3 regions of the Methylobacterium phyllosphaerae genome follow, and region 2 is predicted to be linked to each of the others. Evidence: riboswitches for the same ligand, from Rfam matches in the RefSeq annotation. Region 2 holds a riboswitch; each other region holds the start of a gene.
What was found. A riboswitch is a leader RNA that binds a small molecule or an ion and turns the genes downstream of it on or off. The one in region 2 is predicted to bind cobalamin.
Positions count from the first base shown of each region.

Region 1: it holds a riboswitch for cobalamin, as region 2 does, so the genes downstream of both, MCBMB27_RS12150 (CbtB domain-containing protein) here and MCBMB27_RS27350 (TonB-dependent siderophore receptor) in region 2, are expected to answer to the same signal.
Region 3: it holds a riboswitch for cobalamin, as region 2 does, so the genes downstream of both, MCBMB27_RS25645 (TonB-dependent siderophore receptor) here and MCBMB27_RS27350 (TonB-dependent siderophore receptor) in region 2, are expected to answer to the same signal.

Region 1 is NZ_CP015367.1:2,711,915-2,716,736, forward strand. It holds gene MCBMB27_RS12140 (S10 family peptidase) at 1-1,032, shown strand, start outside; gene MCBMB27_RS12145 (discoidin domain-containing protein) at 1,096-2,454, opposite strand; cobalamin riboswitch at 2,621-2,813, shown strand; gene MCBMB27_RS12150 (CbtB domain-containing protein) at 2,850-3,032, shown strand; gene MCBMB27_RS12155 (CbtA family protein) at 3,049-3,786, shown strand; gene MCBMB27_RS12160 (DUF1636 domain-containing protein) at 3,779-4,180, shown strand; gene cobW (cobalamin biosynthesis protein CobW) at 4,177-4,822, shown strand, end outside.
Region 2 is NZ_CP015367.1:5,996,505-6,001,326, forward strand. It holds gene MCBMB27_RS27345 (acetyltransferase domain-containing protein) at 1-613, opposite strand, end outside; gene MCBMB27_RS27350 (TonB-dependent siderophore receptor) at 613-2,739, opposite strand; cobalamin riboswitch at 2,853-3,047, opposite strand; gene MCBMB27_RS27355 (Ldh family oxidoreductase) at 3,451-4,500, shown strand.
Region 3 is NZ_CP015367.1:5,600,694-5,605,515, reverse strand. It holds gene MCBMB27_RS25655 (DUF3526 domain-containing protein) at 1-47, opposite strand, end outside; gene MCBMB27_RS25650 (ABC transporter ATP-binding protein) at 44-769, opposite strand; gene MCBMB27_RS25645 (TonB-dependent siderophore receptor) at 769-2,856, opposite strand; cobalamin riboswitch at 3,093-3,299, opposite strand; gene MCBMB27_RS25640 (hypothetical protein) at 3,866-4,066, opposite strand; gene MCBMB27_RS25635 (patatin-like phospholipase family protein) at 4,399-4,822, opposite strand, start outside.

The DNA.
Region 1 (4,822 bases), 2.8 Mb from region 2:
GCCGCGACCCTCTCGGCAGCCATCGCCCGCTACCTGCGCAACAACGATCGTCTAGCGAGCCCGAAGTTCTTCGTCGGCGAGAGCTATGGCGGGTTCCGCGGCCCGCTGATCACGGAGAAACTCCAGGAAGAGATCGGCGTCGGCCTGTCGGGCATGGTGCTGCTCTCGCCGGTGCTCGACTTCGGGTGGCTGGAGACCCCGCGGGCCAATCCCTGGGGCTACGTGCTGAAGTTGCCGTCGCTGGCGGCCGGCGCGCTGGAGCGGGCCGGGACGGTACCCACGCCGGCCTTGCTGGGGGATGCCGAGGCTTACGCATCCGGTGCCTATCTGGCGGATCTCCTGAAGGGGCCGAGCGATTCCGCAGCAGTCGCGCGGATGACCGAGAAGGTCGCCCCGCTCGTCGGGCTCGATCCCGCCCTGGTTCGCGCGCAGGCGGCGCGCCTCTCGACCCGGAGCGTCCAGCGAGAGATCGATCGCGCCGAAGGTCGCGTGACGAGCGCCTACGACACCGGCATCACCGGCTGGGACCCGAATCCGGCCGCCGCGCAATCGAGCTTCGAGGATCCGCAGCTCACCGCGCTCCAGGCGCCGCTGACCAGCGCGATGCTCGATCTCTACGCGCGCACGCTGAAATGGCCCGTGGCCAACATGCGCTACGAGCTCCTGAACAATGCGGTCAATCGGGGCTGGAGCTGGGGCTCGGGACGACAGGCACCGGAAGTGCTGTCGAATCTTCAGGGAACCCTGGCCCTCGACGGGCACCTGCGTGTCCTCGTGGCGCACGGATTCACCGATCTCGTAACCCCGTATTTCGCCTCGAAGCTCCTGCTGGCGCAGGTCCCGGCCTACAGTGCCGGTCGCCTGAGCCTCGCAGTCTATCCCGGCGGCCACATGTTCTACACGCGGCCGGATTCCCGCGCCGCCTTCAAGGCGGATGTCGAACGGATGTACACGGACGCCCTGAAGGTCCGCGATGGCGGCTCGGCGCGTTCGGCCGGCGCACCCGCGGAACGTCTCAGGACCGCACCGTGACGTGTTCGGCCAAGATGCAGGCAGCGGGGTCGTCGCCGGTCGGATCGTGACCGGCGCGACCGATCAGACATCGTCGAAGGCGAGAGCTTCGGCCGGGTACTCCACCATGCTCCGGCGCTGAGCGTCGGTATTCTGCCACTCGCCGACCTTCATGTACCGGCCTTCGCGATCGCGAACCTCGACCACTTTCCCGATCGTGGGAATCGACTGGAAGCCCTGCGGCCAATTGGACGCGAAGTAGAACACCTGCTCGACGCGCTCCGAGAGGTGGCAGATCGCCGGCCCGAAGGTTCCGAGCCCGAAGACGAGGTAGCGGCCGTTCACCAGAGCGGCGACGTCAGAGATCAGCGATTCGCTCTGGATCTCTACGGGCAGGCCGCGCTGCGCCGCATAGGCTTCCACTTCTGCAATGACCGGGTTCAGCCGGTTCTCGAAGACGAGCTTGACGGAACGGATGCGGCCCTCGGCCTGCAGCCGGTCGATGACCATCCGGTAGAAGGCGAAGGGCGGCTGCGGATAGTGCGGGTCGACCCAGGTGCTGAAGATGTCGCCCGACCGGATATGGATCAGGAGCTGATCGTCGGGCTTGGCCGCAAATGTCCGCGGCAGGCCGTTGAACAGGGGCCGGATCACATCCTGAACGATCGCGCGCGAGTCGATCGGGCCCTGCAGCGCCGTCACCCGCTCGAACTGCGTCGGATCGAAATACAAGCCGGACAGGAAGTAGCCGTCCGGCGGAAGCGGCTCGTCCGGCGGAATGAACGTGATGCCGTCGCAGGTCAGCCTCTGGGTCAGAAAGATCACCTTGCTGCGGTCGACCTTCGGGACCTTGATGTATTTCAGGTTGAGCGCCTTCGCGATCGAGACCGCGATGATGTACTGCACGAGGCAGTTGCCGAAGGCGCCGTTCTCGAACAGCGACAGGCCGACGAGGTTGCGGCTAGCGCGGCCAGGCGCGGCTTCGAGATTGTAGGTGACGTAGACGTTAGCGCCGGGCTTCTCGTTCAGGAGCGTGATGTCGAGCCCGAGCAGCGCCCGCAGGGCGATGAGGTCGATGGCGGCTTCATCGGCGCGGATGTCGACGCCTGCGACGAGCGCCGGATCCGGCACCGCGATCCGCACGAGACGCGCCCAGGCCCGCTCGTCGGCGCCGATGGCGGCCACGAGGGCGCCCGGCTTGGCGGTCCAGCCGACGATGTCGGGCGCGGACCACGTGACGCCGTCCTGCGAGACCTCGACGGCCACATCGCCGACCTCGGGCGCGACAGCATCCTGTACGGGTCGCAGCGCGATGGCGCGGATCGGAAAGCGACCGTCCAGATCGATCTCGAGCCAGGCGGTGCCTTCGTCCTGTACGATCCGGGGGGCGCGGCCGGTGGCGAGATCGACGAGGACCGGGCTCGGATCGTCTGCGAGGGCCATCGGGTCTCCGAGAACTGAGCGGAGGCGCCCATGCCGGGCCGGCCGGGCATCCGGTGCGGCGGTGCCCGCATCGGGGCGCGGACGTCAAGCCCGGCCACCTGCGAAGGGACGCACGGGAATCCGAACGGATCTGGCGCCGCTCCGTTGTGTCGTCGCCGGCATGCGTCTACAACGTGCCGGTGACGGTGCCCCGGCAACGGGGTGAAAAGGGAATGCGGTGAGGGGTTTCGCCCCGATTCCGCGGCTGCCCCCGCAACTGTGAGCGGCGAGCGCCTGCCAAGCGCCACCGGAGCGATCCGGGAAGGCGGTGGGCGCGCCGAGCCGCGAGCCAGGAGACCTGCCGTCGCAACAGGATCCCGCAATGCCGCCGGTGGGGCGGCTGGAGACACTCGACGATGACCGCTCAGACCCTCGCCCCCGTCGCCGCCGGTACCCGCTCGTCGGAGCGTCCGGTCGCCGTCGCGCTCGCGGCCATGCTGGGCCTCGGCCTGCTGTTCATGGCGGGTTTCTCGCCGGCGATCGCGTTCCACAACGCGGCGCACGACTTCCGCCATACCCAGAACTTCCCCTGTCACTGACGCCCTCGGCGCAGGGATGATCATTCGGCTTCTGTCGGCGGCCCTGGCCGCCGGCTTCTTCGCGGCTGCCGTTGTGACGGGCCTCGAACTCACGCTGACCTCGCCGCTGATCGTCGCGGCCGAGCGCTACGAGCAGCAGGAACCCTCGCATCAGGCCGCGAAGGCCCTTCCGATCGTGCTCGCCCATGCCGGGCATGACCACGCCGCACCCGCCGCGGCACCGGAATGGCAGCCCGGCCCCGGACTGCCGCGGATGGCCTTCACCGGTCTTGCGACCCTCGTCGGCGGCGTCGGCTACGCCCTGCTGCTCGGCGCGGTGATGATCGCCTGCGGCCGCGAGCCGACGCCGCAGGTCGGTCTCGCCTTCGCGGTGGCGGGCTTCGCCAGCGTCGCCCTCGCGCCGGGCCTCGGCCTGCCGCCGGAACTGCCCGGCAGCGCCGCTGCACCGCTGGCCGCGCGGCAGGCTTGGTGGGTGATGACCGCGGCGGCGACCGGAATGGGGCTCTACCTGATCACGATCCGCCGTGCTCTGATCACGATCCTGGGTGGCCTCGTCCTGATCATAACCCCCCACGTCGTCGGCGCCCCGCAGGCACCGGAGGCCGCGTCGGAGCTTCCGGCCGCGCTGGCCGCACAGTTCGCCGCCCGGTCGCTGGCGATCAGCTTCGTCTTCTGGATCCTGATCGGGTTGGGGCTCGGCTGGGCGTGGCAGGCGTTTTCCCGCGACACGCAACGGGGAACGGCCCGTGCCTGAGACCGTCCTGTACGTCTGCATGACCTGCCGCCGTCCGGATGACGATCCGGATGGACCGCGCGCCGGAGCACGCCTTCTGGAGGCGCTGCAGGCCCGGAGCGCCGGCACCCCGGACCTGCGGGTCGAGGCGGTGGAATGCCTGTCGGTCTGCAAGCGGCCCTGCACCGTGGCGGTCGCCTCGGCCGACCGCTGGACCTACGTCTACGGCGACATGGATCCGGCCGCCTCGGCGGAGACCATCCTCGCCGGGCTCGCGGCCTATGCGGCGACCTCGGACGGCATCGTGCCCTGGCGCGAGCGTCCGGAGGCCTTCCGCAAGGGCGTGATCGCCCGCATCCCCCCGTTCCCTGAACCCCGCCCGCTCCCCGCCGGCACCCTGGAGGCCGCGGAATGACCATCGTGAACAAAATCCCCTGCACCATCGTCACGGGCTTCCTCGGAGCCGGCAAGACGACACTGGTCCGCCACGTGGTCGAGAACGCCAGGGGGCGCCGCCTCGCCATCCTGGTCAACGAGTTCGGCGACGTCGGCTTCGACAAGTCCTTCCTCGCCGCCTGCGGGGTCGAAGGCTGCACCGAAGAGGCTATCGTCGAGCTGCCGAATGGCTGCATCTGCTGCACGGTCGCGGACGATTTCGTTCCGGCGCTGGAGACTCTCCTCGGCCGCGCCGAGCCGCCGGAGCACATCCTGATCGAGACCTCGGGCCTCGCGCTGCCGAAGCCGTTGGTTCAGGCGTTCCAGTGGCCGGCGATCCGCTCGCGGGTCACCGTCGACGGGGTCGTCGCAGTGGTCGACGGCCCGGCCGTCGCCGCCGGCGTCTTCGCGGACGATCCGGAGGCACTGGCCGCCCAGCGGGCCGCGGACCAATCGGTCGATCACGACAATCCGCTGGAAGAGGTCTTCGAGGACCAACTCCTCTGCGCCGACCTCGTGGTCCTCAACAAGGCCGACCTCATCGATGCCCCGACCCGCGCTCGGGTGCGTGCCGAGGTGGAAGGCCACCTGCCCCGGGCCGTGAAGGTGGTGGAGACCGAGA
Region 2 (4,822 bases):
GGTAGGTCGTCTTAGCCACCAGACCGAATGGGAGCGCGATGACGTCGCGCTGGTGCAGCATGGCCCAGACGGCGAAGAAGGAATCATCGGGCCGGAGTTGGATCGGGTCGAGGAGGTTGTGACCGCAAACGAGCAGCATCCCGACGGCGAGAAGAAACGACCGCGGCAGGCCGATCAGCGCGGCCAGGACGATCATGCACACGCCGATGCACCAGATCACCTGAAGCCACAGCGTCGGGCTGGCGACGCCCCAGTACAGCTCCGAGAGGTAGAAGACCTCAAACGCTATCAGGACGAGGCCGCGCTTCACGAGATAGGCGCGCGTTTCCCCCAGGGTGTGCCGGGTGCTGAACAGGTACGCGGCCACCCCCGTCAGCACGATGAAGATGGGCGCGCACAGGCTGACCGCGAGGCGGGCGAGATACAGGGCCGGCATGGCGGTCCTGGCATCCATCGGGTCGGCGACGGGCACGTGCAGGAACCAGGTCTCGCGCAGGTGGTCGAGGAGCATCAGCACCATCACCAGCCCGCGCAAGGCGTCGATAAAGGCGATGCGTCCGGTCCTGGCCGATTCCTCTGCCGTCGCCTCCAGAATGCCCGGATGCACGCCCATCAGAACCGCGCCGTCATGCTGACGATCACCCGCCGGGGCTCGCCGACGCCGACCCAGAAGGCGTTGTAGGAGCGCTCGTAGTAGGTCTCGTCGAAGATGTTATCGACGTTTAGCCCGAAGCGCAGGTTCTCGTAGCGGTAGTAGACCAGGGCGTCGGTCAGCACGTAGCCCGGGAGCCGGAACCGCTCGTTGCCGCTGTCCCCGAGACGCGAGCCGACGGCCCGGACGCCTCCGCCGAACCCAAAACCCTTCCAGTCGCCGGCCTGGACCTCGTAGACGCCGAGCAGGCTGCCGGAGTGGCGCGGGATGTTGAGGAGCGGCGAGCCGACCCTCAGGACCTCGTCGCGGGTCACGGCGGCGTCGATAAAGGCGTAGCCCCCGATCACACGAAACTCCGGCGTTACCTGTCCGACGAAGCTCAAGTCGAAGCCCTGGCTGCGCACCGCCCCGGCGGCGATCTGGAAGAAGAAGTCCCTCGGGTCGGTGGTGAGGACATTCTCCTTCTCGATGTGGAAGGCCGCTCCCGTCACGCTCAAGCCCGTGAAGAGGTCGAGCTTGACCCCGGCCTCGTAGCCGAAGCCGGTCTCGGGGGCGAAGGGGCGGGTCGCGATGTCGAAGCCGGTATTGGGCCGGAACGAGGCCGCCACGTTGCCGTAGAACGAGAGGAAGGAGAGCGGCTGGTAGACGAGACCCGCACGCGGTGAAAAGCCGGTCCGGTCCTGCTCCGTGCGCTCGTTGCTGACCTTGTCGCGGAAGGTCTGGTTGTAGAAGTCGGTCCGGTTGCCGAGGAGCAGCTTCCACTCCGGACTAAGCGCGATCTGGTCCTGCACGTAGACGGCGGTGTTCCCGACGTTCTCGCTCGCGCTGTAGCGCCGCGTGATGGGCGGCTTCGGCTGGCCGTAGACCGGGTTGAACAGGTCGATGGCGAACGGGTCGAGCCGCGGCGTCGAGCGCAGCAGGTTCTCGGTGCTGTTGTAGCGCTCGTGCTCAAGGCCGAGCAGCACGGTGTGCGCGAACGGCCCGGTGGCGAAGTGCCCGACGAGTTCGGCCTGACCGATGGCCACGCCCCAGGTAAAGTCGTGCCGGCGGAACTCGCGCAGCAGGGTGCGGCCGTCGTCGAGGAGGCCGGTCGCGCCGGTCTGCAGGCCGGTCAGGCTGCCGGTGTTGAAGTGGCCGGCAACCCTGAGCTGCCAGTCGGCATTGAAGGCGTGATCCAGGCGGATCTGCAGGATCCCGGCTTCTGACACCGAGTCGTCGCCCGGCTCACCGAAGAATCGCGAGCGCGGGACGAGGCCCAGGCGGTTGTTCACCGCGACCGTCCCGCGGTCGAAGGTCTGACGGTTGCGAAGGTACTGCGCCTCGACGGTGAGCTTGGTATCTGGGCTGATCAACCAACTCACCACGGGCGCGACCAGGACGCGGTCGCCGTCGACGAAATCGCGAAAGCTGTCCTGCCGGGCGAGCGCGCCGTTGAACCGGTAGAGGACGGTGCCCTCCTCGTTCAGCGGTCCGCCGGCGTCGACGGTGGTGCGCGCCGTGCCGAAACTTCCGAACAGCGTGCCCATCTCGACGAAGGGCAAGGCGACGGGCTGCTTAGTGAGGATGTTGATGGTGCCGCCCGGATCGCTGCGCCCATAAAGTGCCCCGCTAGGTCCTTTAAGCACCTCGATGGACTGCACGTTCTGGGTGTCCGGCGCGCCATTGTATCCGCGGGCGATGTTGAAGCCGTTGAAGAAGATGTCCTGGGTGGCGAAGCCGCGCACTGAGTAGAGCGCGAGGTTCTGGGCTCCGAAATCGTTCTGCTTGCCGACGCCCGGCACGTAGTCGAGGGCGCGCTCGACGCGCGTGGCGGCGGTGTCCCGCAGGACCTCTTGAGGCACGACGTCGACCTGCTGAGGCAGCGAGAGACGCGGCGTGACCGTCTTAGTGCCACTGTAGAGGTCCTTGACCTGGTACTTGGGGGCGGCCGTGTAGCTACCCTCGACCGAGAGCGGGTCGAGAACGACCGATGCCGGGGCGGTCTCGGCTCGTGGGCTCTGGGCGGTGGTTGGGGTCACCCCCTGGAGGGCGAGCGCGAGCGACGCGACGGACGCGCGAAGCCACCATTGCGGAGCGGGACGGGACACGGGCCTGGGACCTCGGGACGGCTGTGGCACGTCACCGCGAACGAGGCCTCGGCGCCTACCTCACCGGGCGGCGCTTCAACACCCGCCAGGACACCCCGCCCGACGCGTTTCGCGTGTGACCACGGCTGACGGCAGGTCTCCTGGCTCACGGGTCATCGCCCTCGCACCGTCTTCCCGGGGCTTGACCCAGTGACATGGTGGTGAAGGACTCACCGCTTACAGTTGCGGGGGCAGCCACGGCATCGGGCTGTCACCCTCACCGCGTTCCCTTTTGATCCCCGAGGGGAACCGTCACTGCTCAGCTACAGCCTCACGAACTCGTGAGTCAACGCGAGCGTCGTAATAGCGCCGCCGTGACGCCGGCTTTGGCGTTTGGCCAGCTCCTGCAATGGGTCGAACGACCGCTCTTTGGGTTTGATGCTTCAAAGCCGATTGGCCGGAAACCACTCAACCCCGCCATTCAGAGACGCCAGTCGGCGTGGCTGTGTGTGGCCGAAAGCCGCTGGTCCGCTTCGGAGCAGATTCGCCGGAAAACCGGACGAGCTCCTAACGACCCAATCCAGCCGCCTGGACCGCCATCGCAACTTCCCAGAAGCGGCCGTCCGTCAGCCCTCCGGCAACTTCGGCTCGGGTTGGTAAGCCGTCATCGGGCCGCTGCCCCAAAGCCGACATTTACACTCGCTTCTCTCGCCGAGATTTCAGGAGCGACTTATGGCAAGCGCCACACGCATTCCCGCCGACAAGCTGCTGGACTTCGCCAGCGCGGTCTATGCTGCGGCCGGCATGCCGGAGCCCGATGCGCAGCTCGCCGCCGACACACTAGTCCAAGCCGACTTATGGGGGCACCAATCGCACGGGGTCATGCGGCTCTCCTGGTATACAGCGCGGCTGAAGGCGGGCGTTTGCGCTCCGGTCGCGCGCCCTGAGACGGTGGTCGATGCCGGCGGTCTCGCCGTGATCGACGGTCACGACGGAATGGGGCAGGTGCTCACCGCCCATGCCATGCGGGAGGCGATCCGCCGGGCGAAGGCGCACGGGGTCAGCGCGGTCGCCCTACGCAACTCCGGGCATTTCGGGACGGCCCTTTACTTTACGCTGATGGCCGCGCGCGAAGGTTGCGTGGCGTTCCTATCGACCAACGCCAGCCCGGCGATGGCACCGTGGGGGGGCCGCAAGAAGACGGTGGGCACAAACCCGTGGTCCTGGGCCTGCCCGGCCGGCTCGCACGCGCCGATGGCGCTGGACATCGCCAATACCGGAGTGGCGCGGGGCAAGGTCTACCTGGCCAAGCAGAAGGGCCAGCCGATCCCGGAGGGGTGGGCCCTCGATGCGGCCGGTAGGCCGACGACCGACCCGGCGGCGGCCATCGACGGGATCATCCTGCCGATGGCCCAGCACAAGGGCTACGCCATCGCGCTGATGATGGACATGCTCTCGGGCGTGCTCACCGGCAGCGCCTTCGGGCCGCGGGTGACCGGCCCCTATCAGACCGAGCACCGTAGCGGGGCGGGGCAGTTGATGATCGCGATCGACATCGCCCAGATCCAGCCGCTGGCGGAGTTCAACACGCGCATGGACCAACTGATCGCTGACTTGAAGTGCGTGCCGCTGGCGCAGGGGTTCGATGAGGTCTTCTATCCAGGCGAGATCGAGGCCCGCAACGCAACGCGGAACCGCGCCGAGGGCTTGGCCCTGCCCGACGACACCCTCGCCGACCTGCACCGGCTCGCCGAAGGAACCGGGCTTACTTCTAGATGGTAAGGAAGGATCGTCAGAAGCGGTCCATCCCCCCTTCGGCAGTGGGTCTTGAACGGGCGCGTTGGTAGTGTCCGCTCTTACTGCATGGCCACCCGAAAGCGGGCTGGCGGAAAACCGCCCCGAGCGGACAGTCCGGTAGCGACCCAACCCAGCCACTCGGACCACCGTCGGCGCCGCCCAAAAGCAGCCATCCAGCGACTGTCATGACACTTCCGACCGGCATGGTGGAACGAGCAACCTGGCGAGCCTGATCCTCAGGGAGCCCAGCGAGTTCGTCATCCAGTGCGGCATCTACCCGAAGATGAAGCTTGCCCTCCACATTCAC
Region 3 (4,822 bases), 400 kb from region 2:
CGCGCGTCCCGCCACAGCAGCGCCAACTCCGCGCGGACGCGCCTCACGTGACCGCCCCCGACAGGCGCGCGATGTAGAGGCGTTCCAGATCGGTGTGCGCGTAGCGCCTCGGATCGATCTCCTCGGCGACGCGCCCGCCTGCCAGCACGCCGACCCGGTCGGCCATCTCGCGCACGCGGTAGAGGTCGTGGGTCGCCATCAGCACCGCCGTGCCGCGCTCCGCCGCCGCCCGCACCGTCCCGGAGAAGGCCGCCGCCGCCGATGGGTCGAGGCCGGATGTCGGCTCGTCGAGCAGTAGCAGCCGGGTCTTTCGCGCGAGCGCGATGGCGATGCCGACCTTCTGGCGCATCCCCTTCGAATAGCCGGAGGCGGGCCGCGACCAGGCCTCGGGCGCCAGGCCGGCCGCCGCGAGATGCGTCTCGGCCTCCGCCCGATCGATCGCGAGACCGGCGAGGGTCGCGAAGTAACGGAGATTCTCCAATCCCGATTGCCCCGGATACAGGGCCACATGCTCCGGGATGTAGGCGGTGCGCGCCCGGGCAGCGATGGGATCCGTCCCTGCATCGATCCCGCAGACCCGGACCTCCCCCGCATCGGCCTTCAGGAAGCCGAGGATGAGGTTGATCGTGGTGGTCTTTCCGGCACCGTTGGGACCGAGCAGGGCATAGACCTCACCCGCGCGCAGGGTGAGGTCGAGACCGCTGAGGGCGGTCCTGCCTCCGAACTGCTTGACGACGCGGCCGAGCGCCAACACCGGCTCAACCGCCATCAGAACCGCACTGTCACGGAGCCCGTGATGCGACGAGGCGAGCCCGGATAGACGCGGAATACGTTCAGTGAACTCTCGTAGTAATCGGTGTCGAATATATTCTCGATGTTGAGCGCCACGCGGGCGTTCCCGAATTTGTAATAGGCCAGCGCATCGACCGCGATGAAGCCCGGCAGGGTGAAGCCGGACCCCGCCGCGTCGCCCGCCCGCTCGCCCACGCCGCGCACGCCGCCGCCGATCCCGAAGCCGCGCCACGCGCCCGCTGGCTCGTAGACCGCGAGCAGGCTGCCGGAGTGGCGGGGCACGTTGACCAGGGGGGCGCCGACCGGAAGGACGTTGTCCTTGGTGACCCGGGCATCGGCATAGACGTAGCCGGCCAGGAGCTTCAGTTCCGGCGTGATCTGTCCCTGGGCCGTCAGCTCGAAGCCCTGGCTGCGCACGGCGCCGGCCGCGAGGGAGAAGCCGGTATTCGCCGGGTCGGGCGTGAGCACGTTCTCCCGCTCCACACGGAAGGCGGCGGCGGTGAGGAGCAAATTGCCGCCGAACAATTCGGACTTGGCACCGACCTCGTAGCCGAGGCCGGTCTCGGGCGGCAGCGCCGTGCCGCGCGTGACGGCGGCGGCGTCGGTGCCGATATTCGGTCGGAAGCTCGTGCCGACATTGGTGTAGAAGGCGAGTTCCGGGATCGGCCGGTAGACGAGGCCCGCCCGGGGCGAGGCCGCGACCCGTGACTGGTCCACTTGGCTGCGCACCACGCGCTCGCGGAAGCTCTGCTCGAAGATGTCGAGCCGAAGGCCGATCAGCGCCCGCCATTCCGGGCTCAGGACGATCTCGTCCTGCGCATAGAGGCCGGTATTGGTGATGCGCTCGAGATTGTTGCGTGGGATGGTGATCGGCGGCAGCGCCTGTCCGTAGACCGGCGAATAGATGTCGAGGGCGAAGGGGCTCGTGCGGAAGTTCGAGCGCAGATAGACCGTCCGGCTGTCGGTGCTCTCCCGGTCCATGCCGAGGAGGAGCGTGTGGCCGATGCCGCCCGTGTCGAACCGCCCGATCAGGTCGGCCTGACCGACCGCCACGTCCCAGCGATAGTCGCGCACGTTGCGGTCGCGAAAGACGGTGCGGTTGTTGGCGGCGATTCCGCGGATTTCCGCCGATTCCCCTTCCAGATCGCCGGTGTTGAAGTAAGCGGCGAGCCGCATCTGCCAGTTCTCATCGAAGCGATGATCGACGCGGACCTGCAGCGAATTGTTGTTCTGGTAGGTGCTCTGACCGGGCTCGCCGAGGAACCGCGAGAGCGGCAGGAAGCCGAGCTGGCGGTTGAGCGCGATCACGCCGCGGTCGAAGACGATGCGGTTCTTCACGAACTCGGTCTCGACCGTGACGCGTGTGTCCGGCGTGACCTGCCAACTCACCACTGGAGCCACGAGCAGCCGGTCGCTGTCCACGAAGTCGCGGAAGCTGCCGGCCCCCTGTGCGGCGAGATTGAAGCGATAGAGGACCGTCCCGTCCGCGTTCAGGGCACCGCCGGCATCGATGGTACCGCGGGTCAGACCGAACGAATCGACCTGATTGCCGAACTCGACGAACCGTTCGGCGGTGGGTTGCTTGGTGATGAGGTTGACGAGCCCGCCGGGATCGCTGCGTCCCAACAGGGCCGCCCCCGGTCCCTTGAGCACCTCGATGCGTTCGATGTTCTGCGCGTCGGGCGGAGGCGGGGTCCCGCGATTGAGGGGGAAACCGTTCTTGTAGATCTCCGAGGTCGTCACACCACGGATGGCGTAACTGAAGATCGAAAGCCCCCCGAAATTGTTCTGCTGGGCGACGCCGGGCAGATAGTTGAACGCCCGGTCTACGCGGGTGGCGGCGAGGTCGGTGATCGTCTCCCGCGGCGCCACGGAGACGGCCACCGGCACGTCGATCTGCGGAGTGGCGGTGCGCGTGGCGCTGACGGCCGTGCCCGCTCCGTATCCCGGCGTCGGGCCGATCAGGCCGATGGTGCCGCGCCCGGAGGCCGTCGTGCGGCCGGCACCCTCCCCGACCTGCTCGACCGAGAGTTCCTCCAACGTCACGCTCTCCTGCGCCCGCACGTCCTCGATCGGAAGCCCGGCCGAGAGGACAGCGGCGAGCGCCAGCCGCCGACCGCGATGCGGAGTCCGCGGACGACGCGCTGATGGCGCTGAAAACCGCGCAGGCTCGCCGAGAGACGGACGTTCGGAGGTCGCCACCACACACTCGCTGTTGCCGGGTGGAGGCCACGGGGATACGGGCAGCGTCGCCCACGAGACGGCGACACCGCGCGCTCCGCCGGGGCACCCCGCCCGAGGGACGTCATCGTGCCGAAGGCAGGTCTCCTGGCTCACGGGTCAAAGCGCCCGCCGGACCTTCCCAGTGCAAGCACCAGTGGTCATCGGTAGCAGGCGCTCGCCGCTCACAGTTGCGGGGGCAGCTTCGGATTCGCTCCGAAAAGCGCACCGAATTCCCGTCTTAGCTCCGGGCCGGGACCCGAAGAACCTTGGCTGGACGATATTCGCCACCGGCGCGCATCCGGTCAACGGGCCTGACAAACTTTGTAACAGTGTTACGTTACGTGTGGCGCTATGGACACAGTCCGATCCCCGATGGAATGCACGGCTCTCACGTTGCGGTGATGGACCGGATTGGGCTCGGACGACGCGGGTCCGAATGAGATCGGCGGGCCGATGGCGGCTGGATATGCGCTATGCTGAACCGAACGGACGAGCGGTCATCGACGCCTTGTTTCATGCGCCGCTGGGCGCCGAGCGTCTCAGCTGAATGGAAATCCGATGGAACGCTCTTGGCATCGTGTTGCTGACTGCGGAACGCGCGGCCCGAGCTCATGACCCGGCATACGGTCCTTCGGTGACCCGCTCCATCTCAGGGCCGGCCTTGCCGTCCAGCCTTGGATCGCGGCATGCGTCATCGCCGTGGTCGCGGTGGCCCCGTGCCAAAACTTCTCGTTCGGCGCGAACCCGATACCCTGACAGGCTGGCTTTGCACCGGGCAGATGCTCTCGATCGGTTCGGTTCTAAGCCAGCCGGTCAAGTCAGTCATGCATTTGCGGTCGCTCGATCGCCCCTACATCTTCCGCTCGCGATGGATACGCTTCTTCTTCGGAAGTGCCTTGTGACGGCCGATGGTGACCCTGGCTTCCGACACCGTCGGTCCGGCCAGCGCCTTGCCCGGTGTGGGGCCAGCGGCCGTCGCGTCCGCGAACGTCGCGAAGGTCAACAGGGGTAAGGCGGCCAGCGCCGCGCGAAGAGCCCGGATCGTGTGCATTAGCGTTCACTCCTCTGTCTGTGGGCGCCGGGCCGTTTCCGGGGCCGGCCGGATGCGACGAGCGGTCTTCGGTGTGAAGGCGCTCCCCCGGAATCGAGCCGGTCCGACTGCGAAGTGCCGCGCCGATCATGCGCGTGAACCGGTTTGAAGAGGCTTGGGCAGAGACCCATTTAGTCTGACAAGATATCGTCGATCTGCGACGCGCAAGACTGATAAATGGAACACATGCCGCATTTATACCAAATAAATATAAGTTTTAAATCAATATAGGCGCCGTGATCTTGATCAAGTTCAGCAAGCTCTGTCATGCGCGACGGGGCGTTCCGGCTGCGTCAGACGCCTTCGAGCAGTCGGTCGAGGTCGAAGGACGGACGCCGGCCCAGATCCGGCCCATGATCGGTCAGGAACGTCGCGGCGCTCCGGCGTCCCTCATCCCGAAGCATCGTCAGGAATGCCCATTCCGCATTGAGCTTCGAGGACGAGCCCAGCTCGGCGACAACGTCGCTGGCGATGCGGTGCATGCGCATGGCCGCCCATCGTGCGCACTCGGAATTGTCCGTGGGCGCGACCTGCCGCAGCAAGGCCATCATCCGCAGTTCCTTGAGCAGGACCGCGTTGAAGGAGATCTCGTTGAGCCGGTTGAGGATCTCCCGGGCCGAGGTCGGCGCTTGCCTGCGCTCGACCGGATTGACCTGCACGATGATCGTATCGCGCGACTCGCATTCGCGGACCAGGGGGGTGATCGTCGGGTTTCCG